Prochlorococcus marinus XMU1404: one gene and its partner. The protein of the gene in region 1 binds, or shares a complex with, the protein of each later gene. Links are inferred from orthologs where the notes say so. Each region holds a gene or a part of one and is shown on either strand. Other genes may lie near its edges. The genes, in order: pheT and pheS.

Region 1 (15,371 bases):
TTCAATGACATCAGAAGAACAATTATTCCACATTTTTCTATTGACAATTTCAAGAAATCTTTGTGCAATATCTCTTAAAGCCCATGGATTATTCTCTAGAAAGAAATTCCTAAGATCACGATCACATAACCATGATTTATAAACTTCCTCATAACACCAATCTGATACTACTTCAGTAGAAGCATCAAAAGCATATAAGTAATCTAGTGTCGCTGAAAATTCAAACGCTCCTTTATAACCATTATCCTTCATTCCATTTATCCATTTAGGGTTAAGGATTCTTGATATAACAACTTTATTAATTTCATCTTGTAATTTTGAAATTTTAGATAATCCAAATTTAGATAAATCACCATGATACATTTCGGGTAATTTACCGCTCAATTTTTTTACTGCAGAAGATAAACCACCCTGAAACTGATAATAGTCATCAGAATCTAAAATATCATGTTCCTTATTATCTTGGTTATGAATAACTAACTGCACATTTTTAAGAGCATTTTCTAATGATTTTTTATCCTCTATAGGTTCAAGATTATCACTATAAATCCACTTACTCCAATTAAGAAATGATTCTCCAAAATCGTCTATATTTTCCCAATTAGAATTTGAAATTAGTTCTTGTAGACCAGCTCCATATGAACCTGGCGCTGACCCAAATATACGATTAATTGGATCACCTTTTTTTAGTGCTCCAGCAAGAGGGTTAAATTTATCATTCTCATTAAGATTAGAAATTAGATTTATTGCTTTAGAAGTTAATTTAACTAACTGAGGAAATGCATCTCTAAACATCCCAGAAATCCTTAATGTAACATCTATTCTTGGCCTATCGAGAACAGATAAAGGGATGATTTCTAAGTCAATTACTCTTCTTGAGGGTCCATCCCAAATAGGTTGTACGCCTAATAAATATAATATTTGACAAATATCTTCTCCACCATTTCGCATGGTGGATGTTGCCCATACAGATATTGCTATATTTTTTAAATCTTCTCCATTTTCTTGTTTGTATAAATCAATTATTTGAGACGCAGATTTACAACCAACACTCCATGCTGATTCAGTTGGCAGTCCTCTCGCATCAACTGAAAAAAAATTTTTACCAGTTGGTAAAGCCTCAGTTTTACCTCTCGTAGGAGCTCCAGATGGACCACTTTTTACATATTTGCCATTTAATGAATTAATAAATGATAATTTTTCATTATATGAAGAATTAATGATTGGATTTAGGATTTCATTTTTTAATAATAAAAAATAATTATTATGTTTTTTATCATTTAAGAAAAAGTCTATTATTTTCTGATTTTTATATTTGTCTAAATTTTTTATATTGGTTTTCTTTTTGTAAAAAAACAAATATATTATATATTTTGCTTGTTGTTCCAAAAACTCAATAGCCATTCTAAAATTTAAAATTTTGTTGTTTGAAAAACTTAAAAATATTTTTTTATCCTTTTCAGTTAACTTTTGATCATAATTATTTGTCCAAGGATTCAAATCTAGTTTTAAATTTTTCGCTATATATTGAACAAGACCAATTCGATTGGCATTTGGTACTCTAGCAATACACAAGAATAAATTTATTTCATTAATATCATTCTGTCTATTACCAAATACATGCAAGCCTGTTCTAATTTGAGATTCTTTAATTTTGCAAAGAAAGGAATCAATTTCTTCTATTTTATTATTTTTATTTTTAAAAGTAATTTCAATAAAATCTTTTTTTATTAATTCAAAAATGGATTTTTCTATTATTTCAATACGATTAGAATTTAACAATTTTGATTCAAAATATTCTTCTAAATAATTTTCTAATATTGAATATTTTCCATATAATTCTGACCTATCCAAAGGAGGGGTTAAATGATCAATAATAGTGGCTGCAGTTCTTCTTTTAGCTTGGGAACCTTCTCCAGGATCATTTACGATAAAGGGATATATGTTAGGGATCGCTGGACAAATAATATTTGGAAAACATTTATTACTGAGACCTATAGATTTGCCCGGTAACCATTCAACAGTCCCATGTTTACCAATATGGCATATAGCATTTGCATTAAAAACTTTTTCAATCCAAAAATATTGTGCTAAATATCTATGGGGAGGTGGAAGATCAGGAGAATGAATATCTCTATCAGTGTAAGCGTCGTAACCTCGTTGAGGTTGAATCAATAATGTTATTTTTCCAAATCTAAGACCATTTATTGAGAAGCCTTCATTATCTAGATCGATCGCATCAGATGGTTTACCCCAACGTTTAACAATAATATTTTTTGGATCAAGTTCTAAATAATTCCAATATTTTAAATATTCACTAAGTGGTAAGTAATCTAATGGTTTATTATTTTGAGATTCAATATCATTAGTTCTAGTTTTTATAAGCTTTGACATTAATTCCGAAGAATCTTGAGGATAATCAAAAGATCCAAGGTCATAACCTTCTTCTTTTAACCAATTAAGAATATTTATTATTGAAGATGGTGTATTTAGACCAACTCCATTACCGATTCTTCCGTTCTTTACTGGATAATTACTTATTACTAAACAAATTCTTTTATCAAAATTATTAAGTTTTTGGAGCTTCACATAATTTGTTGCAAATTTTGAAATCCACTCAATTCCTACTTGATCAGCTTTGTAACTAGTTATTTCACTGTAAAGTGTATTTTTTTTTGAAATTATTTCTTTAAATGCAGAAGGACAGGTAGTAATTCTTCCATCAAATTCGGGAATAATTATTTGCATTAATAAATCAGATGAATTCAATCCAATTGATGAATTTAACCAAATTTTTTTTGATATATTAGAAGAAAGAAGTTGTAAAACTGGTATATTTAGAGAATTAAAAATATTTGTAGAATTTTCAATCAAATCATTATTTTTGATTTGAGATGAAGAAAATGAAGTTGTGGTAATTATTATTTTAATATCTTCTTTTTTAAATATTTCTATTAATTTCTTTTGAAGAATATGATCTTTTAGAGTTGAAATAAAAAATGTTTTAGGGGATAGTCCGCATTTTCTTAACTGCAAGTTAAGTTTTTCGTTTACTTCAATTTCATCAGCCAAAAAAAGCGATTTATAGGATATTATTCCTATCTTTTCTCCTTTTTCCATTTTCCAATCATACAAATAAGGATCTGCATAAAAAGAAATCTTCAAAAACTCTTCAGGAATTAATGTTTCATCTGTTTTTAGATAATTTAAACAATTAAGAAATTTTCTATAATTATCCAGTCCCCCAGATCTTAGTAATTTAGAAATATTTAATGCTACATCTTTATCTATACTACTTAATTCACATAAGGAAACTTCCTGATCTAGGGTACCTGATAGGATTAATAACTTCCTTTTTTTATCAACTGCTTGCCAATTTAAAAGTTGTTCAATTCCATAGTTCCATGTACCTTTATCTCCAAATAATCGTAGTACGACAACCTTTGCATAATTAATTGTTTTTAATAGATAATTATCTACTTGAGCTGAGGTATTTAAATTAGAAATTTCTAAAGCTCTAATATTATTTTTTAATGAGGCAAATTCTTTTTCTAACAATAAGTTCGACAAGAGATTTAAATCAGCTTTGACACTTGTTATAAAAATAAAATCTGCAGCTGGTTGCTCTATTAAGTCATCCTTATTCTTTTCATTTCCTGCTATATTTAATATCCTGTGCATTTTTATATATAAATAGGGTTTAGAATACGTAAGTAGGATAAAACAAGTTTACCTTAATTAAATAAATTGAATATGCATGAATTTCTTCCATACGCCTGGTTCGAAGGTAAATGTATTCCATTTAAAGAAGCAAAAATATCAATAGCTACTCATGCACTACATTATGGTACTGCTGCATTTGGAGGAATGCGAGCGATACCTAACCCTACAAATAAAGAAGAATTCCTTTTATTTAGAACTGATAAACACATAAAAAGGTTATCTCAAAGTGCAAAATTACTCTTAACTGATATTTCTGAAGAATATATATTTAAAGCCTTAGAGGAAGTTATAAAAAGAAATAAGCCAGAAAATCCTATCTATATAAGACCATTCGTATATACAAGCGATTTAGGTATAGCTCCAAGGTTACACAATATTGAAACAGATTTCTTTATTTATTGTATTGAATTAGGAGATTATCTATCCCCAGATGGTGTTTCTTGTAGAATGAGTAGTTGGACTAGGCAAGAAGATAGATCTCTCCCATTAAGAGGAAAAATAAGTGGAGCTTATATTACTAGTTCATTAGCTAAAACAGAAGCTAGTTTATCGGGTTTTGATGAAGCCTTGCTATTAAATTCAAGTGGTAAGGTAAGCGAAGCTAGTGGTATGAATTTATTTATTGTAAGAAATGGAGACTTAATCACTCCTGGTGTTGATCAAGATATACTTGAGGGGATTACTAGAGCTAGTGTAATTGAATTAGCAAAATCTTTTGGAATAAATGTAATTGAAAGGCCTGTTGATAAAACAGAATTATTAATAGCAGATGAAGTTTTTCTAACTGGTACAGCAGCAAAAATTACACCAGTTAAAAAAATTGAATCAAGTAAATTAAATGGTGAAAGACCAATAATGAATAAATTAAAAAGTAAGCTTATAGAAATAACAGAAGGTCGTTCTCAAGACTATGATAATTGGATAACAAGAATTTCTCTAAAATAAATTAATTTTTACCTAAAAATGGAATCTTTCAGAACCTATCTAAATAGAGATGAAAAGCCATTAATAATTTTTGACGGAGGTACTGGAACATCTTTTCAGAACTTAAATCTTACTGCAGACGACTTTGGAGGCAAAGAATTAGAGGGTTGTAATGAAAACCTTGTTTTATCCTCACCAAAGGTAGTCGAAAAGGTTCATAATTCATTCTTAGAAGCAGGTTGTCATGTTATAGAAACTAATACTTTTGGAGCCTCATCAATAGTTCTTGATGAATATGATATTGCGGATAAGGCATATGAGATAAATAAAAATGCTGCATTAATAGCAAAAAAGGCTGCTGCCAAATATGCATCAGTTGATAAGCCAAGGTTTGTTGCTGGCTCAATTGGACCAACTACTAAATTACCCACATTAGGACATATAGATTTTGATGAATTAAAGCAATCATATAAAGAACAAATATATGGTCTTACAGATGGAGGAGTTGATCTTCTTTTAATTGAGACTTGTCAAGATGTATTACAAATCAAATCTGCCTTATTAGCGTCTAAAGAAGTACTTGATAGTAAAAATATAGATATACCTATAATGGTATCGATAACAATGGAAACAACAGGTACAATGCTTGTTGGATCTGACATCGCCTCTGCATTAACAATATTAGAGCCATTTAATATAGATATCCTTGGACTGAATTGTGCAACTGGTCCAGAACAAATGAAAGAACATATTAAATATTTGTCTGAAAATTCTCCCTTCGCTATAAGCTGTATTCCCAATGCAGGACTACCTGAAAATATTGGTGGTGTAGCTCACTACAGATTAAAGCCAATAGAATTAAAGATGCAGTTAATGAATTTTATATATGACTTTAACGTTCAATTAATAGGTGGATGTTGCGGTACGACACCTGAACATATTAAATATCTTTCTTCAATAATCGATGAAATTATTTATAACGAAAGGTCTAACAAAAATGGTAATAACAATCAAAGTGGTTATATTCCTTCTGCATCATCAATATATAATTCTGTCCCTTACAAACAAGACAATTCTATCTTGATTGTTGGAGAAAGATTAAATGCAAGTGGATCTAAAAAGGTAAGGGAGTTATTAAATAACGACGATTGGGATGGACTAGTTTCAATTGCCAAGCAACAACAAAAAGAAAATGCACACGTTCTTGATGTGAATGTTGATTATGTGGGGAGAGACGGAGTGAAAGATATGAAGGAATTAACTTCAAGACTAGTTACAAATATAAATTTGCCATTAATGATTGACTCTACAGATGCTGACAAAATGGAAAGTGGATTAAAGTCAGCTGGTGGTAAATGTATTATAAATTCAACCAATTACGAAGACGGCAATGATAGGTTTGATCAAGTTCTAAATTTAGCCTTAGGATATGGTTCAGCTCTTGTTGTCGGAACTATTGATGAAGATGGAATGGCAAGGAATGCAGAAAAAAAATATAACATTGTTAAACGAGCGATTAATAGAACTAGAGAATGTGGCTTGTCAGATTATGAGCTATTTTTTGATCCATTAGCTCTGCCAATATCTACTGGGATAGAAGAAGATAGATTGAACGCTAAAGAAACAATTACTGCTATATCAAAAATTCGTGAAAAATTCCCAGATATTCATATCATACTGGGGATATCAAACATTAGTTTTGGTCTTTCACCATTATCAAGAATTAATCTAAATTCAATATTTCTAGATGAATGCATTAAAGCAGGATTGGATTCTGCTATCATCGCACCAAACAAAATCTTGCCATTATCAAAAGTTTCTGAAGAAACTAAAAAGCTTTGCTTAGATTTGATATATGACAAAAGAGAATTTGAAGATGATATTTGTATTTATGATCCACTAGTAGAGTTAACGAAGGCTTTTCAAGATTTATCTATTCAAGATTTCAAAAAAGCATCTTCAGAAAATAAAAACCTTACTCTGGAAGAAAGTCTAAAGAATCATATTATTGATGGAGAAAAAATAGGTTTAGAGGATCAATTAAATAAAGCGTTAAAAACATATAAACCTCTTGAAATAATTAATACCTTTTTACTAGATGGAATGAAAGTTGTAGGAGATTTATTTGGCTCTGGTCAAATGCAATTGCCATTTGTACTCCAATCCGCTGAAACAATGAAATTTGCAGTTTCAATTTTAGAACCATATATGGAAACTGTAGATGAAAGCATATCAAATGGAAAACTCTTAATTGCAACTGTTAAAGGCGATGTTCATGATATTGGAAAAAATTTGGTTGACATAATACTTACAAATAATGGTTATGACGTAATAAATCTTGGAATAAAGCAAGATGTATCAGCGATTATAGACGCACAAAAAAAGCACAATGCAGATTGCATTGCTATGAGCGGATTACTTGTTAAATCAACTGCTTTTATGAAAGATAATTTAGAGGCTTTTAACAATGAAAATATTAGTGTACCAGTAATATTAGGAGGAGCAGCCTTAACCCCAAAATTTGTAAATGAGGACTGCAGCAAAATTTATAAAGGGAAAATATTGTACGGAAAAGATGCGTTCACTGATCTTAAATTCATGAATGAATATATGGATAATAAAAAAAAGGGTAATTGGTCAAATACAGAGGGCTTCATTAACAATGAGGGTATAAATATTAATTTAGCTTCATCAAAATCCAACTCTCAAGCTTTTAAAAAATCAATATCCATACATACGGAGACTTCTAAATTAAATTTAAAAGAAAATTTTATAAGATCTACATTTATAAATGAAGAAAAACCAATTCAAGCCCCTTTCTTGGGGACGAAAGTCTTGAACGAAGTTGATATAGATTTAAATAAGTTAATTTTTTATTTAGATACAAAAGCTCTATTTAGCGGACAATGGCAAATAAAAAAAGGAAAAAACCAAAGCGTAGATGAATATAATAATTATTTGGATTCATATGCTAAACCATTGTTAGATAGATGGTTAGAGACAATTATAGAAAAAAAACTTATTACACCCAAAGCTGTTTATGGATATTTCAGATGCGGAAGAAAAGATAATAGTATTTTCTTATTTGATGATAAATTATTAAATAAAATTTCCCAATTTACTTTCCCAAGACAAAAATCTGGGAATAATTTATGCATAGCTGATTTTTATTGTGATTTAAAAAATGATAAACCGATAGATATATTTCCTATGCAGGCAGTAACGATGGGCGATATTGCTAGTGAATTTTCTCAAAAATTATTTAAAGAAGATAAATATAGCGATTATTTATTATTCCATGGACTTACAGTGCAATTAGCAGAAGCTCTAGCTGAGTATGTCCATGCATTAATTCGTATTGAATGTGGTTTTAGGACTGAAGAACCTGACAAAAATAGAGAAATACTAGCTCAAAAATATAGAGGAGCTAGATATTCTTTTGGTTATCCTGCATGTCCAAAAGTATCTGATTCAAACATACAATTATCATTGTTGGATGCAAAAAGAATAAACTTGACCATGGATGAATCTGAACAACTTCATCCAGAACAAAGTACTACAGCAATCATTTCACTACACTCAAAAGCTAAATATTTCAGCGCTTAAGCTAAATCTCTAGTTTTTTTCTAAATATTCAATAATTTCTTCCTGTAGTTCTTCCATCGTTTCATTATCACTCAGATCAAATCCCTCACCCGCCGCGTCCTGTGTTAACTCAAGATAATATGAAGCACCATCACTAGATAAAAATTCTAATGCGGAAGTTTCATCACTATCTTTAAAAGCTTCATAAAGAGCTTTAAATGCTATGTTTTCAGTAAAGTCCCAATCCATAATGAAAAAAACCTTATTAGAATTATTACCTCCTTACCCCCCATACTCGTCAACCTTTTTTAAAGAAATGTTGGTGTTTTATAATTATTAAAAAAATCTATGACTATAAATAATCAAGATCAGTTGAATGTCCTAGGAGAAAAAATGGAGGTTTGTAGTTGCGCACCTATGACAGGGTGGTTCAGAGATGGATTTTGCAACTATGACAAAAATGATGGAGGGAATCATTCCATATGTTGTGTAATGGATGATAATTTCCTGAAATATAGTAAATCACAAGGTAATGATTTAATAACTCCCATGCCTATTTATTCATTCCCAGGACTAAAGAATGGCGATCATTGGTGTATTTGTCTTGATAGATGGAAGCAAGCATTATTAGACGGTCTTGCACCAAAAGTCATAATAGAGTCAACGAATATTGTAGTCCTAGAATCAGTACCTCTGGAAAAATTGAAAGAATATCAATTTACTAAAAAGTAATTACAAATTTATTATTGTTTTTAAAATGAATATGATAATTTTTTTTAAATGAGTTTAGAAATATATTGGGAAAAAGCATTAGAGCAAACTCGATTATCAATTGATGATGGATCATTATATCCTCTCAAAACTGAAATTATTACAAGAGATTTATATAAAAAAGACGACTTCATAATCAGGAAACTCGATACTTCAAAATTTAATAAAAAAAAAATTTATGGTCCTAAGCAGAATCCATTTAGTCCTTGGGAAAAGATACTAGAAATTGATAAAATTGGCGATAATCATCAACTAATATTAAATAAGTACCCTGTACAAAAAGGTCATATTTTACTGATTACAAATGAATGGAAACCTCAAAATGGATGGTTAGATATTAAAGATTGGAGAGCGATCCAACAAGTTAATAAAGATACTAGTGGATTATGGTTTTTCAATAGTTCTCCAATTGCGGGTGCAAGTCAACCTCACAGACATTTTCAACTTCTGCGTAGATCTAGAGGTGAGATATCATGCCCTAGAGAAAAGTGGTTTTTAGAAATGAACTCATATCAAGATCTAAATAATAAGCTAGAAAAAAATATTATTGTATCCAAATTTAATTTTTTAGAAAATTCATCATCTCTTTTTGAATTTTATTTAGAATTATGCAAGAAATTAGGACTTGGGGACCCTATTAGTGATAAGAAACCCAAATATCCTTACAATATTTTAATAACTAATAAATGGATAGCTATTGTAAAGAGAAAAAATGATCATATTCATGGTTTCAGTGTTAACGGTTTAGGGTTTGCAGGTTATCTATTAGTAACTGAAAAATCAAATATTAATTATTTAAAGAAATTTGGCCCTGAAAAACTTCTAGAAAGTTTTGTTTAATACTAGTTAGTTACTTCAACTTCTTTATCCCTGCTTATTTGGCTTTCTAGAACTTCTATAGATGCTGTAACAGAAGCAATTTTACGTTCGAGTGAATCCTTAATATAGTTGAGCATTTCTAATTTCTTGTGTTGATAAAAACTCTTTTGTTCTTTAGATGACTTGAAATAACAATTAAACATTTTTTATTTTTATTATAAAAAGATACTTAATTGACTTGTGACATGAAAATAAATTGGTTTTAATTTAAAAACAATATTACTTATGGACTTTCAATTATTTTTGAATAAAATTAAAGAAATTCCTTACTATTCAAGAAAATATTATTGAATATTCCTGAAAATTCAAATACAAAAAGAATTTCAATTGATTTACCTGAAGAACTAATTTCCAGGTTTGATCAATTACGAAAAGAGTGGGGATTTAGAGCAAGAGGACCTGTAATAGAAAAGATACTTAAAGAACTTCTTCAAGAAGATGATTTACTACCTAAGAACCAACAGCAAGAAATAGACTTTAATAAGAAGAATAATGAAAATTCAAATATTGATGAAGATACAGCATTGGTATTAATTACATCAGACGTAAAAAAAGAAGATAATGAGATATCGTTGAAAAAAATATTTTCAAATAATAATCAATATAAAGAAAAAGCCAACTCAAACATAAGCCTTCCCAATTTTGTTGAAAAAAAAGTAAAGAATCTAAGAAGAAGTATTAATAGTGAAAAATTAAAGGAGAATATTAATGATATTCAAATTAATACAATTAAAGAAACTGAATTAATAAAATGTCGAATTGAGTTAATTAGTCATTGGAAAACCTTATATGGATCAGTTCCTAATGATCATGTAGTAGAAGCTTCGATGGATTGGTTTGGAAGTGATATATGGCCAAATCTTGATGGAACTGAAAATCTACCCTTTACGTGGAGTGCAGCCAATAAATTAATGTCTGAATTATGCCCATTTTGGATAAAGAAAAATCCATCCCTTGAAATTGTTTTATTAATGATTGGTGTTTTAGAAGACCCTTTTGCTACATCAGATCTAATTAATAGGATACCAACACTTATGAGAAGGTTTGTAAATAGATTTAAGCGAAATAACAGATCAAATTCATTTGAAACTTTGGACTCTACAATGACAGTACATGGAGCACTTAAATTATTGAATTTATCAACATCTGCAGGATCAGCTCATACTTTGCGTAAAATTAGAGAGGCATATAAATCAATAGCCTTAGAGACGCATCCAGATGCTGGAGGATCAACAGATCAAATGAGAAAATTAAATGAAGCTTATCAATTGCTAAAAAATCTTTATAGAAACTAGTATACTCATTCTTAAATAAGACTAGTTATAAGTCTATACACTAGTCTTATATAAGATAGCTATGAACTGAAAAATTGCAGATCTTCTTTAGTCATTTGTTATTCGAATTTTTGGAATCAATTATTATATATAATTGGAAATTAAAATAAAATTTACTTTTATAAATATAAAAATTTATTTGTATATACTTTCTTATATGAGTCTTATTATTAGTCTATTCTATAGTCTCATAATAGAAAAATAAGATAAAGTAAATTATCAATTTCAATTAATCATGCCCAAAATAGATTTAGCATGGAAAAATTAAAAACTGAATGATATATCAATAAATTATGTCCTTTAGATGTCCAAGAAAATAATAATGGTTAAAAAGTATTACTATAAAAGGCTTTTATGCCTAGCTGTACTGTCTCAAAGACAGTACTACCTAGATTGAAGTTTTTGTATAGCTGTTTGCTTGTCAATACTTGGCACATCGCTTAAACCATTAGCGTCAAACCAAGGGGCGCTAGCCCAGTCGAAACCTTCTCCAAATGTATTATCAGGTGAAGTTATATACCAATGACAGGAAGCATCAGGTACATCAACTGAACATTTTGACCAATCATCTGACCACTGAGGGACTTGCACCCATAGCAGTGAAGATAGCAATAAAGTTAATACGTTTATCATGATTACAATGTTACAACATCAGATGTTTTTTTTAAATTATTACTTATTTCATATAAGACTTATATATAGACTCATATATAGTCTTATTCAAGATAAGTGATACACCTAGTTCCTCAGTTTTGTATTAAATCTTTTCTCAACTTTAGAAATGATATTCGTGTGTATTTGGGAAATATCTGAATCTAGTAATGTTTTGTCTTTATCTCTATAAGATAATCGAAATGTATAACTTATAGAATCTTCTCCAAGATTAATATCTTCAAAAACATCAATAAGATTTACATCCTCTAACAGATTCTTACCTGTTTTCTTTATTTCTGATGTAATTTCGCTAATTAAGTATTTCTTATTGAAAATAAAATTAATATCCCTTTCCATTTTTGGTACGGTTGGATATTGCTTAAATAATGGGATCCATTTATTTTTCCTAGTACTTGCTGCAAGGAGATTGGCTAAATTTAAACTAAATAAGTAAGTATTTTTTAAAGCTTTCTTTTCCAATATTAGTTTTGGATGAACTTCACCAAAATATCCTGAATCCTTGCCTTCAATAAATAACTGCGCTGATCTTCCAGGATGTAAAAAATCAATTGAATTAATTGGCTTATCATCAATTTTTATATTCAAGCATGACAGAGCTTCCTTTAATTTTCCTCTGGCCTGGTAATAATTAAGATAATTATCTTTACTTGAATTAGCCCAATTCCCAAATTTTCTATTGCCAAAAATTGCACCATTTAAAATTTCTTTTTGAATAAATTCTGAACTTTTAAAGAAAACATTTCCAATTTCAAAAACATAACAACTTGTCTGTCCAGCTTTAAAATTACGATTTACAATATGCAGGTGTTCTTTCCAAATATTGTTTCTAAGACAGCTAGTTTCTTTTAGCAAAGGGTTTGAAATCCTAATAAGTTCATCATTATCTTCTGGAACAAGTGAATAACTAAGAACCTCATTAAAACCACTTTCCATGAAACCATTTTTTATCTTTCTCAATGCCAATTGATCAGGTGACAATTTTCCTGGCTTAATTGGACTAGGTAGGTTTAAATCGAATCTGTCATAACCTATTAATCTTGATATTTCTTCAATTAAATCAATTTCTCTTATTAAATCTTGTGATCTATTAGGAATTACAGCAACATCCCACCCGTATTCTTTATTTTTTAAATTACAGCCTATGAGTGTTAATTTGTCTACTATTTCACTATCAGATAAATTTCTTTTATCAAACTGATCATTTATGATAATTGGACCAAGAATTTTGTGAATACGATTTCTTCGTAATTTAATGTAAGTACACTCATTAGTTATTAAACTCGAAGTATTAATAGTTGGTAAATTAATTCCAAAAAATTCCTCTAAAATATTAATTGCTCTAGTGATAGAATTGATAGTATTTTTTGATGAAATTCCTTTTTCATATCTGCTACTAGATTCAGTTCTTATTCCAATCTCCTTTGATGATTTTCTTATTGTAACCGGATTAAAAACAGCGCCTTCGAGATAAATGGATGATGTAGTAGTCGATACTGAAGTTTCTAAACCACCAATTACCCCTGCAATAGCAACTGGTTTATTAGAACATGTTATTACGGTAATGTTATTGTTTAAATCGTACTTATTCCCGTCCAAGCATACAAGGCTTTCGCTATCTGTGGCTTTTCTCACTGAAAAGTCATTTGAAGAAACTTCCTTTCCAATTAAATTTGATAGTTTATCCTTATCGAATGCATGCAAAGGTTGGCCTTGTTCTAAAAGAATGTAGTTTGTTATGTCAACAATAAGATTTATAGATTTTATACCTGATTTTTCTATACGATCCTTAAGCCATCTTGGTGATAATTTATCTCCATTGACTCCGTCAATGCTGGTTATTGTATATAGACAATTTGATGTTATGGCTTCAGGGCATAGTTTAATATCATTAAGTAAGTTAGTACTATATTTATTATTTAATTCTGGAAAATTTAATTTTGTTTCTAAGAGAGCAGAAATTTCTCGTGCAATACCAATTACAGACATCCCATCAGGCCTATTAGCTGTAATTGCCAAATCATACACAAAATCATCTAATCCTAGAAACTTAGACGCAGGAGTTCCTAGAACATATTTTGAGGCTAATTCTTCATCAATAATTGCAATGCCATCGCTAGAATCTTCTATGCCCAATTCTTGCAATGAACATATCATTCCTTCACTAAGTACACCTCTAATTTCGCTTCTTTTAATTGTTAAATTGACAGCATTTAATTCTGCTCCGACAGTAGCAATATAAACATAAATATTTGGTTTAATATTGCTTGCACCACAAATAATTTGTAAATTCTTTGAATTGCCAACATCAACCTGGCAAATAGAAAGTTTTTTAGATTCTTCATGTTTTAAAACAGTTAAAACCTTACCTAAAACGACACCTTTTACATTCTTTGAACAATCTTCTAGTGATTCAACCTCAAAACCACCGATAGATAATTTTTCAGAGAGATCTTCAGGAGTAGAATTTATTTCGACTAATTTTTTTAACCAATTTTGAGAAACTTTCATATATATTTTTTTTTCGGTGATAATTTAATAATAGAAATATCTTCAAAATAGTTTGTTGAAGATGTACAATAGAAAATTATACATTAACGTATTAATTAAAATGGCAAAAAAAGGGACGAGAGTTGTAGTAACCCTGGAATGTACTGAAGCTAGAACAAGCACTGATCCTAAGAGATCTAATGGTGTCTCAAGATATACTACCGAAAAGAATCGTAGAAATACAACTGAAAGATTAGAACTGAAAAAGTTTAATCCTCATTTAAACAGAATGACAATTCACAAAGAAATAAAGTAATTAAATCAAATCATGCCTAATTCAATTTTCAAAAAACAATTATCACCAATCAAACCTGGAGATCCAATTGATTATAAGGATGTAGAACTTCTAAAGAAATTCATAACAGAAAGAGGTAAAATATTACCCAGAAGAATGACTGGGTTAACTTCAAAACAACAAAGAGATTTGACATTAGCCGTTAAAAGAGCACGAATTGTAGCCCTACTACCATTCGTGAATCCAGAAGGCTAGTAGATATTGAATATAGTTTGCTCCCTATTTAATATTTAAATATTTGAGAGATTTAACTAATTTAAAAACCTATATTATTGATTCTGAAGATCCACATGAAGTAGATGATGCTATCTCTCTTGAAATAAAAGATGGGAATGTAAAAAATCTATGGATACATATTAGTAATCCTTGTAAGCTATTTTTGCAAGATTCTAATATTGACCTTGATGCAAGAAAAAATAATAGCAGTTTGTATTTAATAGATCAATATGTTCCAATGCTACCCATTGAAATTATTGATAAAGCAAATTTAGCTCAAAATAAAATTTCAGAAACTATAAGTGCAGTAATAGAATTCAATGAAGATGGCTCAATAGATAATTATGAAATAATTGAAGCAATTATAAAACCTAAATATCAATTGACATATGAAGATGTAAATGAAATTTTAGAACTAGAAC
Region 2 (15,223 bases), on another replicon or contig:
AGCTAATAAAGTAGAACTAATCCTAAATAGTTTTTATAAAAATAAAAAAGAATCTCAAAAATTAATAAGAAAACATATCATAAGATTTGATTGGGAAGAGATAGCTAAACAACATTGGGAAAAAGTTTATAAAGAATTAATTTGATGACAAAACTTTTGAGATTCTTTTCAATAATTAAAAAGCCAATTAAAAAAATATGGACTATTAGAGAGTCTATAAAATTAATTTATAATTATTTATTTATTGCATCAAACTATAATTCAAAAAATCCTAAATTATATTACGGAGGATCACTAATAGGTAATATTGGAGGCCCATTAGTAAAAGTTAAAAAGTTAAATCAGTTCTTCCCAGAACATAATTGGAACTTTAATATAATTTATCTACTGTCAAATTCAATATACTTATCATCTGCTTCAATTAATCTTATAAGAAAAAAAAAGGTCCCAGTTATTCTTAATCAAAATGGAGTTTTTTATCCAGAATGGTTTAAAGGAAATTGGAAGGAAGAAAACCATAAAATGTCAAAAATTTATCACTCTGCTGATTATGTTCTTTGGCAATCAAATTTCTGTAAAAAAGCCTCTGAGAAATTTCTTGGCAACAGGATAGGTAATGGTGAAATACTCTATAATGCGGTTGATACATCAATCTTTACCCCAAAAAATAGATCGAAAAATAAATTCTTTACATTTTTAATCACAGGGAATATTAGAAAAATTAGCAACTATCGTATAATATCTGTTCTTTATGCATTAAAAAATTTTATTTCCGAAAATTATAATATCCAACTAATAATTGCAGGTTTTATTGAGGATAGAAAATACATTAATTTAAAAATTAAGCAGCTAAATTTAGAAAATCATATTAAATTTTATGAGGAATATTCTCAAAGAGATGCTCCAAAAATATATCAAGAAGCAGATGCATATATAACAATGACTTTTCAAGATAATTGCCCTACAGCAGTACTTGAAGCTATGGCTAGTGGTCTTCCGATTTTATACTCTTCTAGTGGAGGGATACCAGAATTAGTAGGGGAAGAATCAGGTATAGGAATTAATGTTGAAGAAAATTGGGATCAAACCATGGTTCCTAATGATTCTACTATTGCAAATGGGATGAAGGAAATAATTGATAAAAAAAATATTATGTCACAAGCCTCAAGAATTAGAGCAGTTGAGTTTTTTGATATAAAAAAATGGATTGTTAGGCATATAAATATTTTCGAAAAACTTCTCGATCAATAATTTTAGTTACTAGAAATTATTATTTTTTATATAAAAGATACTACTAAGAGAGCAAGGAAGGGGGAGGTTAAAAGTTTTTTTCAAAAAATTTATTTAAAAAAATATACTAAAGTTGAAATAAATGATTAGTAATTTTTAGCTAAATTTTGCGCCAAACTGCTAAAAGCTTACCTTGAAATATAACTTCATCCAAATTTAATTCAATAGGTTCATAATTTGGATTGGCTGCCTCTAAAAATATTTTTGCTCCTCTTTTGAAAAAGTACTTCAATGTTGTACCGGAGCCTGGAACCATTGCGCTCACAATTGTTCCATTTATTAGAGAATTAGAATCTCTTATAGGTTCCATCAAAACCATATCTCCATCAGCTATACATGCATCAATCATTGAATCACCATTAACTGTGAGTGCAAAAACATCCTTTTTCTTAAATACATCTGTAATGTCAAGATTTTCATAGACATCTGAAAAAGTTTCAATTAATCCGCCTGCGGCTACCGATCCTTTAATAGGAATTCCATCAATAATTTCATCAACCAATTTAAGAGTTCTCGCTTTACCTTCCTGCCAAGAAATAAAGCCCTTATCTTGAAGATGTTTAAGCCTACTTTGAATAGGCGCTGGTGACTTTAAACCCATTGCGTTCATCATTTGCCTTATTGAAGGGCTATGTTGAAAATCTCTCACATAATCTCTTATCCACTGATAAAGCTCGTTTTGGGCTTCAGTGAGATTATCGCCTGAATAGTTAACCAAGGAACATATGTACTCTAATACATTTGTACCTTTTAAATCGCCTTTTTGCAAGTTCTAGGAAAGAAGTGATGCTAAAAGGGCTTGTTGAACATGAAGTCTATTTTCTGCTTGTTCGAAAATTCGACTATTTTTACTTTCGAACACTTCATTAGTTATTTCTTTGTCTCGATATGCTGGAAGACAATGTAAAACAATTGCATCTTTTTTTGCTTTCTTCAATAAATCATTATTAATATTAAATCCATCAAAATCTATATCTTTTTTTTCTTTTTTATTTTCTTCACCCATTGAGGACCAAACGTCTGTGTACAAAACATTTGACCCAACTACAGCCACGTGAGGATCATTTATGATTTTCAAAAAATCTTTTTTATTACTTATCTCTAACGCTTTTTTTATAATTGCACTATTTGGTTCATATCCCTTTGGACAAGAAATTCTCACTTCCACATCAAGTAATGCTCCACATAAAATAAGTGAATTTGCAACATTATTGCCATCGCCTATAAATGTTAAAACAACTTTACTAAAATCATTAAATTCCTCTTTAATTGTCATAAAATCAGCCAAAGCTTGGCATGGATGCTCTAAATCAGTGAGTGCATTTATAACAGGCTTGGAAGACCACCGCGCATATTCTTCCAAATCTGATTGTTTAAAAGTTCTTATTGCAAGTGCATCACAATATCTGCTTAGAACTCGAGCTGTATCTCTTATAGGCTCGCCCCTGCCTATCTGTGAAGTAGTTGGATTTAAATCAATAGTGGTCCCGCCAAGTCGTGACATTGCCACTTGAAAGCTAACTCTCGTACGGGTAGAAGATTTATCAAAAATGAGTCCCAAAACTTTGTTTTTAAGTTGAATATTTATATCTTTATTTTTAAAATTTTGAGCAAGATTTAGTAAATTTATAACTTCTTCATTTGAAATATCCAAGGATGATAAAAAATTTGAACTTACAATCTTATTTGGTTTTAGCATCATTTTTATAAAGATGACCTAAATTCTACTATGCAGGCATTTTACTTTCAGCAAGTAGCGTTTTGAGATCCTCTCCTTCTATAACCTCTTCTTTAAGTATCTTTTGTGAAATAGATTCTAATAAAGGTAAATTATTCCTCAAAATATTCAATGCTGTCTCATGAGCATCATCAACTAATTCTCTTACTTCTTTATCTATAGCTTGTGCTGTAGCATCACTGACTGATCTTCTTGGATTATTGCCGTTACCCAAGAATTGACCACCACCTTGTTTGTCATAAGCTAGGGGTCCAAGTATATCACTCATTCCAAAAGTACCAACCATTTGCTCAGCAATATCAGTAGCTCTTTGGAGATCATTTGAAGCTCCAGTTGTGACTTTCCCAAAAACCACTTCTTCAGCTGATCTTCCACCAAGCAGTGTGGCTATTTGTCCTTTCAACTCATCCTTGGAGTTGAGAAATCTTTCTTCTGTAGGAAGTTGAAGTGTATAACCTAGAGCACTCATGCCTCTAGGTACAATTGAAATTTTTGCAACTTTTGATCCTCCTGGCATGAGGTGGCCCACAATGGCATGGCCGACTTCATGGTATGCCACAACTTTCTTCTCGTCATCTTGGAGAACTCTACTTTTTTTCTCTAGACCTGCTACCACTCTCTCAATAGCTTCACTCAAATCTCTTTGCTCTACACTTTTTCTTTTAGCTCTTGCTGCAAGTAAAGCTGCTTCATTAACCATATTAGCCAAATCTGCCCCTGCGAATCCACTTGTAGCTTGTGCAATTGAGTCTAAATCTATAGAGTCTGCTAATTTAACCTTTTTTGTATAAATTTCAAGGATTGTTTTCCTACCGGATAAATCAGGCCTATCTACTAAAACTTGCCTATCAAATCTACCAGGTCTCAAAAGTGCTGCATCAAGTACTTCTGGCTGGTTAGTAGCAGCAAGTACAATAACTGGCTTATCTGTAGATGCAAATCCATCCATTTCAGTAAGTAGTTGATTTAATGTTTGTTCCCTCTCATCATTACCCCCAACAACTCCCATTGATCCCGAACGGCTTTTGCCAATAGCATCTAACTCATCAATAAAAATTATGCAAGGAGCTTTTTTCTTAGCTTGTTCAAATAAGTCCCTAACTCTTGCCGCGCCAGCACCCACAAAAAGTTCAACAAATTCAGAACCTGAAATAATGAAAAAAGGAACTTCTGCTTCACCAGCAACAGCTTTTGAAAGAAGTGTTTTACCTGTTCCTGGAGGTCCGACCAAGAGAACACCTTTAGGTATTCTTGCTCCAATATCGGTATATCTTTCTGGTTTTTTTAGAAAATCAACTATTTCTGTTAATTCGTCCTTAGCTTCATCAACTCCTGCAACATCAGCAAATGTTACTTTTGATTCATCATCAGGTACATAAACCTTAGCTTTACTTTTAGTAAAACTTAGAGCTCCTTGAGCACCTCCACCACCCATACTTCTTCTAGCAAAGAATTGTAAAACTAGTATAAAAATTAATGGAGGAACAACCCAGCTCAAAATTGTTGAGAAGAAATTAGGTTTTTTAGGAGGAGCAGCAGCAAATTCCACCCCTTTACTTTCTAACCTTTGTGGAAGGTCCATATCAAAAATTGGGGTTGTCGCCAATACAGAGGGTGAACCTTCCTCAGCTCCATTCAATTCATATCTAATTTGTTCTTGAGTTATATATGCTCTCTTAACTTCCCCATCATTAACTTGATCTATAAACAAAGAGTAAGGAACCCTAGGGATTTGCATATTTTGATTAGGGAAAAGACTGCTAAATAAAAGTAATGCTCCAACTCCTATCAAAATTATATTTACAATTCCAAATCTTCTATTAGGTTGATTATCGTCTTGTCTTATTGGCATGATGGTGGTCAAATTTGAACTTATTATAAACTAAACGAAGAGTTTCCGTATCCGTATTTTTTTTTGGGGTAAGAACCGTACGGTACTTTGACCTAAATAAATTGGTAATAAAGATTAATTCTCAAATGAACTTTTAATGCAAATATCATTGCCAATCAAACTAACCCTAAGATCACTTAATTTGATAATTTCATTCATTTCTGCAAATTCAAAATCACCAAAAGGATTCATACTAGTTTCTCCACCTAAAATTTTTGGAGCGATAAAAGTAATAATTTCCTGAACACAATTAGATTGCATAGCAGCAGTCGCTAATCTAGGGCCACATTCCCATAGAACTTTATTACATCCTCTTTTAGCAAGTATTTTTGAAATCAACTCTGGATTGTCTGATGATACCTTTTCGACCTCTACACATTTGGGAATCCTTGTGAGGTAACTTTCATTTGCTGTAGAAGAATCATAAATAACTATAGTTTTTGCCTTACTACAATCCCAAAGATTAGATTTTAAAGGAAGATCTAAACTTTTTGTGAAAACAACTCTCAAAGGCTCAGGATACTTTAAACCTCTTGTAGTCAAAAGTGGATTATCTTTCCTTAATGTGTTTCCACCAATGATAATTGCATCAAATTCTGCTCTAAAAGAGTGAACTAATGACCTTGATTCTTCATTAGTAATCCATTTACTCTTACCATTTTTTAAACCTATTCTGCCATCAATACTCATAGCCCATTTAAGAACACCAAATGACTTTTGAGTAATATTTCTATGAATAAAAGCTTTGTTTAATTCTAAGGATTCTTTCTCACATAATCCTAAGTGAACTTGAATTCCTGCTTCTTTTAAAAGTTTAATACTTTTCCCAGAGACTCTTTTATCAGGATCTTGAATCGATATATAGACCTTCCTTATCCCTGAAGATATTACCTTATCTACACATGGAGGTGTTTTACCTTGATGACAGCAAGGTTCGAGATTCACATACATTGATCCCCCTTTTGCATCCTTTTTTAAATTACTAAAAGCCATTGCCTCAGCATGAGGCATCCCTGCCTTGTAATGAAATCCTTCTGAAATAAGGTTTCCATTTTTATCAAGAATCACTGATCCTACCCTAGGGTTAGGACTAGTTGTATTATTGCCTAACGAAGCCAAAAAGAGTGCTCTTTTCATCCATTTTGTATGGCTTAAATTTATTTCAGACATCTTTTATATAAAATATTCAACTTAGTGATCTCCATTCTTTAACCACGAAGGGGGGGACAGGTAACTCTGAAAAGACTCCTGACAAAGATAATCTTAATGGTCTATTTTTATCTAAATTTTTAATCAATTTATCTAGATCGAATTCTGCCGCAGCTTGTCTTCCATCATTTGCTAATTCTACATTGAGTAATGTTTTATCACCTAAAAGCCACTGTTTTCTCCCTGATTCAACCCTCAAGTCAGTGGGATGATCAATCCTGAGATTTCCAGGATATCCTATTACTCTCAAGATCAATTTATCTTCAAAAAGAGGGGATTTATAAGCTACTAATTGCCAAGTTTCAAAGTCTAAATCCCTTAAAAACTCACTACTAGCATTCATTAATTCCCCATTCATTTCTGTTTCTGCAACTTCTGCAGATACTTTTAATGGGTTAAAAATAAAGGATAATAGTAAAAGTAAAGGTAATATACCTTTCAAAAAAATATTTTTATTTGATTTTGTAATTTTCTTCATTTTCAGAATCCATCAGAGCATCTAGAGTTACAGCTGTTCTTACAATAGCTTGATATCTTTTGATTATTTTACGATTTTTTTCTATAACTCGAGATAAGTTTAAAGTGTCTTTTTCAGAATAGCTAGATGTTAAATCGCTAGAATCTTCTTCAATAAACTCAAATTCACTATCTTTATTAATTAGAGTTAATAATAAATCATGTAATCTCTTTCTCCTTTCAGACAATTAATTAACTATGATAACTCGAATAATAATAAGATAATTTAATAAAACATTCAAACAATTAAGTTCCATTTCATAAATATTGATGACTGAAGTTAATAGAAAAATTCATGTAATTGGGATTAATTCTTATAAATTTGAGGATCTATCTTTAAAATTACAAAATTTATTCTTAGAAACAGAAAATATTGCAGTTCCAAATTCATATTTTGAAGAAATCAAATCATGGAGCGAAAATGGTCTATTAAAAAATAAATCATTTTTTTCGAGCAAAAGTAATAACGAACTTCTTAACTGGCTTAGATCTCAAAAAACTGATGTTATTTTAATTTCGAGAGGAGATCCACTTTGGTTTGGAATTGGGAGAATATTACTAGAAAACTTTTCAAAAGATGAATTAAGTTTCTACCCTTCAAATACTTGCATTCAATTAGCATTTAGTAAGATGAAAATCCCATGGCAAGATACTGTTAATGTAAGTATTCACGGCAGAGACACGAAAAAGTTTATTGAGGCTCTTAAAGCAAGGCCTTCAAATTTGGCTATCATTACAGATTCAAATAACAAAAGTTTAGAAATAATCAAAAAAAACTTATCAGAATTGAATCTGATTGACTTATATGATTTTTGGCTCTGTGAAGAAATAGGCTTTGATAATGAAAAAATAAAAAAATTAAATCTTAACGAGTCATTGCCTACTGATATATCAAGTTTGAATATTGTTGTTCTTACAAAAACAAAGAAGAATTATTCTAATAATCTCCCTCTTTTTGGAATTAGTGACTTTATTTTTGAAACTTTTGATGATAGACCTAATTTATTAACTAAAAGGGAGGTTCGGGTCCAAATCTTGGCTGATCTAGAGCTTCCTAACAATGGCGTCATCTGGGATATAGGAGCAGGTTGTGGGTCAATTGGTTTAGAAGCATTAAAATTAAGGCCTAATTTAGATTTGTTTTGTATCGACAAAAGGATTGGCTCAAAAGCATTAATACTAGAAAACTCAAAAAGGCTAGGCGTTAAACCAAAATTGATTTTAGAGGAAGATATAAACAATACTCTAGAAAAGAGAATTTTAAGTTCTATTGAAAAACCTAATAGATTAGTAATTGGAGGTTGCAATAAACAAACCAAACTTTTAGTTATTAAAAACCTATCTCAATATATGAATATTGGAGATATTATAGTCATCCCAATAATAGACATTGAAGCAATAAAAGAATTGAAAGAGCAATTAGAAGTTAAAAATTTCAAGACAAATTTAAATTTAATTCAAACTTACAAAAGCTTAAGTATCGCAGAGGGAATGAGAATAGAACCAAATAATCCTGTTTTTTTATTAAAAGGTAAAAAATCAATTTAAATGATTGTTATTTATTAGGCTTAGCCACATGAGGTAATCCCCAACCTAATTTATTTCTTAAAACCTGGAAAAATTCATGATCTTCGAGTCTTATAAACTTTACTGAATGCTTACTTTTTCTTATTAAAACCCTATCTTCAGGCCAAACATAACAACCAGCATTTCCATCAACAACCATTACCAACCTTTCAGGAGTCGCGGGGAAAACAGTTACTGGCTCTGAATCATTAAAAACTAATGCTCTTGATGCTAATGAATGTGGAGCAATTGGAGTTAATTGCACAACTGGGCAATCTGGTGTAATAACTGGTCCTCCAGCACTCAGAGAATATGCTGTGGATCCAGTTGGAGTAGATAAAATAACTCCATCAGCTGAAATATCCACAGGAGCATGTCGCCCAATAGAAATCTCAAAATGACACATGCTTGTAAGAGGTTCTCTATGAAGAGCCATCTCATTAAGGCAGAGAGACTCCCATCTCCTCTGATCATTCCTCATCACACTTATGATAAAGCAAGTTCTTTCTTCAATATCCCAATTACCAGTAATGATTTTATCAATAGCTTCATCTAAATTAGATAAATAAGCTTCAGCAAGAAAACCTAGATGTCCCGTATTAATGGTAAGAATGGGAATCTTTGCAGGAGCTGTTTGTCTCGCAGCAGATAAAACAGTTCCATCTCCACCAAGGACAATAGCAAACTCTATTGAAGAATCAAAACCTTCTGGAACACAATTTGTATATCCCAGCGGTCGAACGTGTTGATCAGGATTGGCAAAACCAACCATACCACCAGAACTACTTACTCTTACAACTTCATAATTGGATTCTTCCAATTTTCTTTGCACAGAATTTGCAGTTTGAACAGCTAGTTCTTTACCGTCATTAACGATTAGTCCTGCTTTACGTACCAATAAAAAAATTAAAACTATAAACTATTTTAAACTATTTGTTGGCCAATCCTAATTTAAAATTTCTATTTTATTAGAACTGCTCCAAAAACCTAAAATCATTTGTGTAGAACTTCCGTATATCATCGATCTGATGCCTTACCATACAAAATCTCTCGACTCCTAATCCAGCTGCAAATCCAGTCCACTTCTCAGAATCTAATCCTAATTTTTCTAGAACCTTCGGATCTACCATACCGCAGCCCATTACCTCTAACCATTTACCTTTCCATTGTACGTCTACTTCTGCTGAAGGCTCAGTAAATGGGAAATAACTAGCTCTAAATCTTACAGGAATATCTCCAAAAAAGGTCTTTAAGAAAGTAAGAACTGTACCTCTTAAATGACTAAAATTAATACCTTGATCAATACATAAAACCTCAACCTGATTAAATATAGGAGAGTGAGTAGCATCTACAGCATCTCTCCTATACACTCTTCCAGGGGCGATAATTCGTACTGGAGGTGGATTATTTTCTAAGTATCTTATCTGAACTGGAGAAGTATGTGTCCTTAAGAGTCTATTTTCATCTAAGTAAAAAGTATCCTGCATATCTCGCGCCGGATGATTTTTGGGTATATTTAAAGACTCAAAATTATAAAAATCAGTTTCTATTTCAGGCCCACTTTCAACTGAATAACCTAAACCACAAAAAATATCTATGATTTCATCTTGTGTTGAAATTAAGGGATGTTTACTTCCAGGGGGGGTTCCAGTTGCTGGAATTGTTACATCAATTTTTTCGCCTTTAATCTGCTGATCCAAAGCTTCAATATTTAATTTATTTTTTCTTTTACTTATTAAATCTTGAAGATTTATCTTTATTAAGTTTGCCTTCTGGCCAACAATGGGTCTGTCAGTGGCAGACAATTGACCCATTTTTTTAAGAATAATTGATAATTCCCCTTTTTTTCCTAAAAGAGAAACTCTCAATTGATCCAGTTCTTCATGAGTATTAGCATTATCTACATTATTTATTGCTGCAAGAGAAAGATTATTTAGTTTTTCCTCAATTTGACTTAATGATTCAATTTGACTCACTGATATAGTAAAAATAAGTATTGCCTTATTTTACTTAAATATCGTCCATAAATAAAATGTATTTATAAATGAAGCCGTTAAATATATTAATAAGCAATGATGATGGTGTTTTTGCAGAAGGAATAAGAGCCTTAGCAAAATCAGCACATAAGAGAGGACATAAGGTTACAGTAGTATGCCCAGACCAAGAAAGATCAGCTACTGGTCATGGTCTTACTCTGCAATCTCCGCTAAGAGTGGAAAGAGCAGACGCATTATTTGGGAAAGGGATAAAAGCTTGGGGATGCTCAGGCACTCCTGCTGATTGTGTCAAATTAGCACTTTCTGAACTATTGGATAATAAACCCGATCTTATTTTATCTGGAATAAATCACGGGCCAAATTTAGGGACAGATATTTTTTGTTCAGGGACTGTTGCAGCAGCAATGGAAGGCACTTTAGAGAATGTTCCCTCTATGGCAATAAGTGTTGCAAGTTTTAAATGGAAGAATTTTGAATTTGCTGGAGAAATTGCAATGAATATTGCCGAACAAGCAATTAAGGATAGTTGGCCAGCTTCACTTTTATTAAACCTGAATATACCTCCTTGCGAAAAAAAGAAAATAAAAGAATTATCTTGGACAAGATTATCAATCAGAAAATATAAAAATCAATTTTCTAAAAGGGAGGACCCAAGGGGCGATGATTATTATTGGTTGGCAGGCGAAGTAGTTTTAGACCTTAAATCAAAGGGTTATGGTCCAAAGAACTGGCCTAGTGACGTATCTCAAATACAAGAGAATAAAATATCACTTACACCGGTTGAACCTGATTTGTTTTGGAGAGGAGGTTTAGACTTATTACCTAAAATCAAAAATTCATTTGTAGATCCTTCTTAAAAGCCATAAAGAAAAGCAAAGTCCAAAGAAATGAGCAGCAATAATTTGAGTATTACTGAGCACTGATAAAATCTCAAGTCCAGTAATTGGTATATCAGAAGTCGCTGTTATCAATTGTCCAGTTGTTTGAGAGGATGCCTGAATAAATAGGGCACCCATAAGTGCTTGATATCCAATTAATCCAAACAAAATCCCTAACAAATCAACAATTAGACCTCTTTTTATTAATTTACTTGTTTGTCCTCTTGAGGGTCTTGCGTTGCTCGCGATTGCTCTACCAGCTCTAACAATTAACCAACCTTGCCAAAGACTAAAAAGTAGTAATATTAAAGATATTGTTGTAAGAGATAGTCCAGGTGCCAAACCAAGCTGTCCTTCGCTATTGTTTACAACATTTGAAAAAAGCAAAACAGCTGTAACAACAACACCTAAAATGGATTGAATCCAAAAGCGTATCCATCCAATGCGCCGCATTCCAAATGAAAGCGACTGAAAATCAATTTTGTCAGACATTCATTTGATTGAATAAACTATAATCTATTCAAATTTGCCATCAAAATCATAAAATTGCACGTAATCTTTTGATCTCTTTAATATCGCCATCTGAAGTAAAGAATCCTACTTCAATAGCTATTGGAAGTTTTGATGGCTTACACGCTGGACATAGGAAATTAATAGAAAGCGTAGTTGAAGAAAATCAATACACCCCAACAATTGCAAGCTTTTGGCCTCATCCTAGAGAAGTTCTGTACAATGAGACGCGCCTTAGACTTGATCTGCCTTACGAAAAACTACCAATTCTTGAAGAACTCGGGATTGAACAATTAGTTATGATTCCTTTTGATAAGGAACTATCTAAATTAAGTGCAGAAAGATTTATAGGAGATATTTTGATAAATCAATTACAAGCAAAAAATATTTCTGTAGGTGCTAATTTTAAATTTGGGTTTAAAAGAAGTGGGGACATAAATACTATAAAAAATGCAATTAAAGATACGGATATAAAACTAAAAATTATTCCAATTTTAGAAGACAAAGAAGGTAGAATCAGCAGCAGCAGAATAAGAGATTTGTTAGAGAGAAGTGATCTGAAAAATGCTTTCAAGATTCTTAATAGGTCTTATAGCTTTAAGGGGAAGGTTGTCAAAGGTAAAGGGATTGGGAAAAATATAGGATGGCCAACCGCAAATCTTGAAATAGATGGCAGAAAGTTTTTACCTGGAGAAGGGGTCTATGCAGCTTGGACAACTATAGAAAATACCAACCAAAAAATTGCATCTGTTATGAATCTTGGCTCTCAACCAACAATAGATCCATTATTGCCATCTGCAGTTGAAGTTCATTTAATAAATAAAGATGTTAATCTATATGGTTTAAATCTATCTGTAGAACCAGTTGAAAAGCTTAGATCTCAAATCCAATTCAAAAATATAGATCAACTTTCTAATCAAATTAAAAAAGATAGAGAGAATGCTCTAAGAATTTTTAAAACCAATAAAAAATAAGTTACAAATGTTGAATTCTAATACTCCAAACGCTGAAGATTTAAGAATTTATCAAATTATTGATGCAAATCTAGATAGAGCTAGAGAAGGATTAAGAGTACTAGAGGATTGGGCTAGATTTGGACTAGGCAAAGAAAAATTTGTTGAAAGGATTAAAAATTTTAGACAAATATTAGGTAAAAACCATTTAGAAGTTTATAAACAATCTAGGAATCATATTGAGGACAAATGCAAAGGCTTGACTCATCAAGAGCAAATCAACAGAAAAAGCTCTGAGCAAATTATAAGTTCTAATTCAGCTAGAGTTCAAGAGGCATTAAGAGTCATAGAAGAATTCTCAAGACTACATAATCATGAACTTTCAAAAATCGCTTCGGAAATTAGATATGAAATTTATACCATAGAAATCGACTTATTAAGCTTAAGCAAGTCTAAGAATTCAGAGGAAATATTAAAAGAAAATGACTTATATGTAATCACTGATCAAAAGGACAATTTATTAGAAATAACAGAAGAGATTTTAATTGCGGGAGCAAGAATCATTCAACATAGATTTAAAAAAGGAACTGATAAAGATCATCTTCAAGAAGCAATTCAGGTTAAAAATTTATGTAAAAAATATAATTCTTTGTTCATCGTTAATGACAGAATTGATATAGCTCTAGCATCTAATGCGGATGGAATTCATCTTGGACAAAATGATTTAGACCTAAAAACCGCAAGAAAATTACTAGGATATTCAAAAATTATTGGTATAAGTGCAAATAATAAAATTGATATTTCTAATGCTCTTAAGGAAGGTTGCGATTACATAGGAATAGGACCAGTATTTGAAACTGCAACAAAAAAGAACAAAAAACCTATAGGTATTGAAAAAATCAAAACATTAACAAAAGATTTAAATATTCCATGGTTTGCCATCGGAGGAATTAAGTCAGATAATATTTCATATTTAAAAAGCAATGGGTTTAAAAAAGTTGCCTTAGTTTCGCAATTAATGAATTCTGAAGATCCTAGGGAAGACGCTATTATGATTCTAAAAGAATTGTCTCATGAAAATTAAAGTAAATGGAGAAGAAAAAAAAATAGAACTTGATCAAGAAAATGCTCTACTATCCAAAGCTTTAAATTTAATGGGATATAAACCCAACACAATTGTTGTAGAGCTAAATAATTTAATTATTAATTCAATAAAATGGGAAAAAGTGAAACTTAAAGATGGGGATAATTTAGAAATCGTTTCAATAGTTGGCGGTGGTTAAAAGATAAAATTTTCGTATATTAAAAATCTTCATAATTTTTTAAGTTTAGCCTTGAAACAATAACCAAATTTTTCTTGTTTTCGTTTTATATTCTTATTACTTCAATGAAAAAATGAAAGGAAAAATTGATAGTAACTCAAGATCCCTGAAATGGGAGCAAAATGGGGAGTTAGCACACAAAGATCTCTCTGAGTTAATTGAAAGATTAAAAAATGTAGAAAGTGAACATACATCTTCTGAGCTTTCTAGATTAGGTACAAAATCAAACATAAAAGATTAAATTTGTTACTTAGATCTTGTCTTTATAAAAATTTGTACCAAATTAAAGGTACTGAATATATAAATAAATGCCGAAAAGATTTCCAGAATGGGTAAATACAGAAGTCGTGATAAAAGCGATCAGAATGAGAGAAGAAGGAATGCTTTCAAAACAACTTAATTTATGGATAGAAAACCTATTAGAAATAGAAAAAAAGTAAATCAACTAGGAAATACTTTTAATAATTCTCAGAGCAGCCATTGCCGCTCCGTAACCATTATCTATATTCATAACTGCAATACCTGGAGAACAACTTGACAACATACTATTTAATGCAGTACCCCCGTCCTTACTAACTCCGTAGCCAACTGAGACAGGCACTGCAATAATGGGTTGTGGCAATAATCCACCCACAACTGTTGCCAAGGCTCCTTCCATCCCAGCACAAACTATTAATACATTATATTTATTAATTTCTTCTAACTGACCCATTAATCGATGAAGTCCAGCTACTCCAACATCTATAAAAGATTGACACTTCACTCCATAAATTTCAAGCGCTAATTGTGCTTCAAGTGTTACTGCCAAATCACTTGAGCCTCCTGAAATTATAGCAACTTTTTTATTTGTATTGATTTTATTCAAATTTTTCCCAATTATTAGGCAATTTGCTTCTTCATAGAAACGTGCATCATCATGCAAATCCAAAAGATAATTAGCCTTCTCACTATTAATCCTGGTAATGAAGACAACCTCATTTTTACTTAATACACTTTCAGATAATCTCTTTAATTGGTCGATACTCTTGTCTTGCCCCCAAATAGCCTCAATAAGTCCAAGCCTCTCTCTTCTTTGAAAATCAAACATGATATCAAAATTCATCTTTGCTTATCTAACTCTCCCTCATAAATTAATTTAAAAGGATTTTCTCCTACATTTAGAGCAGCTTTAACATTATCTTCAAATTTTTGTTGGACTACATTTACTTCTGACATTGGTATGGTTTTCCATAATTTTTTACTTTTCCAATTTACCAATATTAAAGCTTCTTCTTTTTCTTTATCCCAAAATAATTGTCTACCCAAAAAACCATCCTGAGAAGATAACCATGGCTCCCATATTTCTTTTTCAGC

Evidence for each region.
Region 2: the proteins of pheT (region 1) and pheS are in contact, whole or in part, in a crystal structure (PDB 6P24), measured with the Escherichia coli proteins. The link is inferred for Prochlorococcus marinus XMU1404 from one-to-one orthologs.

Annotation. Positions count from the first base shown.
Region 1 is NZ_JAAORE010000002.1:148,063-163,433, reverse strand. What follows is about bases 11,678-14,742. They hold pheT (phenylalanine--tRNA ligase subunit beta), read right to left. Parts: upstream 14,400-14,742; coding sequence 11,955-14,399; downstream 11,678-11,954. Other genes in these bases: rpsR (30S ribosomal protein S18), read left to right, coding at 14,707-14,742; rpmG (50S ribosomal protein L33), read left to right, coding at 14,500-14,694; HA144_RS04475 (hypothetical protein), read right to left, coding at 11,678-11,849. Also shown: cobaltochelatase subunit CobN, read right to left, coding at 1-3,681; HA144_RS04510 (branched-chain amino acid transaminase), read left to right, coding at 3,754-4,668; metH (methionine synthase), read left to right, coding at 4,687-8,253; HA144_RS04500 (hypothetical protein), read right to left, coding at 8,263-8,481; HA144_RS04495 (DUF2237 family protein), read left to right, coding at 8,581-8,964; HA144_RS04490 (DUF4922 domain-containing protein), read left to right, coding at 9,013-9,843; HA144_RS04485 (hypothetical protein), read right to left, coding at 9,846-10,025; HA144_RS04480 (molecular chaperone DnaJ), read left to right, coding at 10,170-11,177; more of HA144_RS04475, read right to left, coding at 11,601-11,677; more of rpsR, read left to right, coding at 14,743-14,928; HA144_RS04455 (ribonuclease catalytic domain-containing protein), read left to right, coding at 14,972-15,371.
Region 2 is NZ_JAAORE010000003.1:164,963-180,185, forward strand. The notes cover bases 8,183-11,099. They hold pheS (phenylalanine--tRNA ligase subunit alpha), read right to left. Parts: upstream 10,187-11,099; coding sequence 9,179-10,186; downstream 8,183-9,178. Other genes in these bases: cbiT (precorrin-6Y C5,15-methyltransferase (decarboxylating) subunit CbiT), read left to right, coding at 8,183-8,192; HA144_RS07185 (NAD(+) kinase), read right to left, coding at 8,200-9,108; surE (5'/3'-nucleotidase SurE), read left to right, coding at 10,255-11,064; HA144_RS07200 (DUF3611 family protein), read right to left, coding at 11,044-11,099. In the rest of the region: HA144_RS07140 (glycosyltransferase family 4 protein), read left to right, coding at 1-145; HA144_RS07145 (glycosyltransferase family 4 protein), read left to right, coding at 145-1,251; transcriptional repressor LexA, read right to left, coding at 1,391-2,008; argF (ornithine carbamoyltransferase), read right to left, coding at 2,063-2,989; ATP-dependent zinc metalloprotease FtsH, read right to left, coding at 3,018-4,880; bifunctional diaminohydroxyphosphoribosylaminopyrimidine deaminase/5-amino-6-(5-phosphoribosylamino)uracil reductase RibD, read right to left, coding at 4,995-6,089; HA144_RS07170 (DUF3122 domain-containing protein), read right to left, coding at 6,106-6,606; HA144_RS07175 (hypothetical protein), read right to left, coding at 6,581-6,832; more of cbiT, read left to right, coding at 6,915-8,182; more of HA144_RS07200, read right to left, coding at 11,100-11,577; HA144_RS07205 (bifunctional riboflavin kinase/FAD synthetase), read left to right, coding at 11,646-12,569; HA144_RS07210 (thiamine phosphate synthase), read left to right, coding at 12,577-13,632; sulfur carrier protein ThiS, read left to right, coding at 13,622-13,831; HA144_RS07220 (hypothetical protein), read left to right, coding at 13,944-14,111; HA144_RS09620 (hypothetical protein), read left to right, coding at 14,179-14,310; nickel pincer cofactor biosynthesis protein LarB, read right to left, coding at 14,316-14,972; HA144_RS07230 (TIGR03792 family protein), read right to left, coding at 14,969-15,223.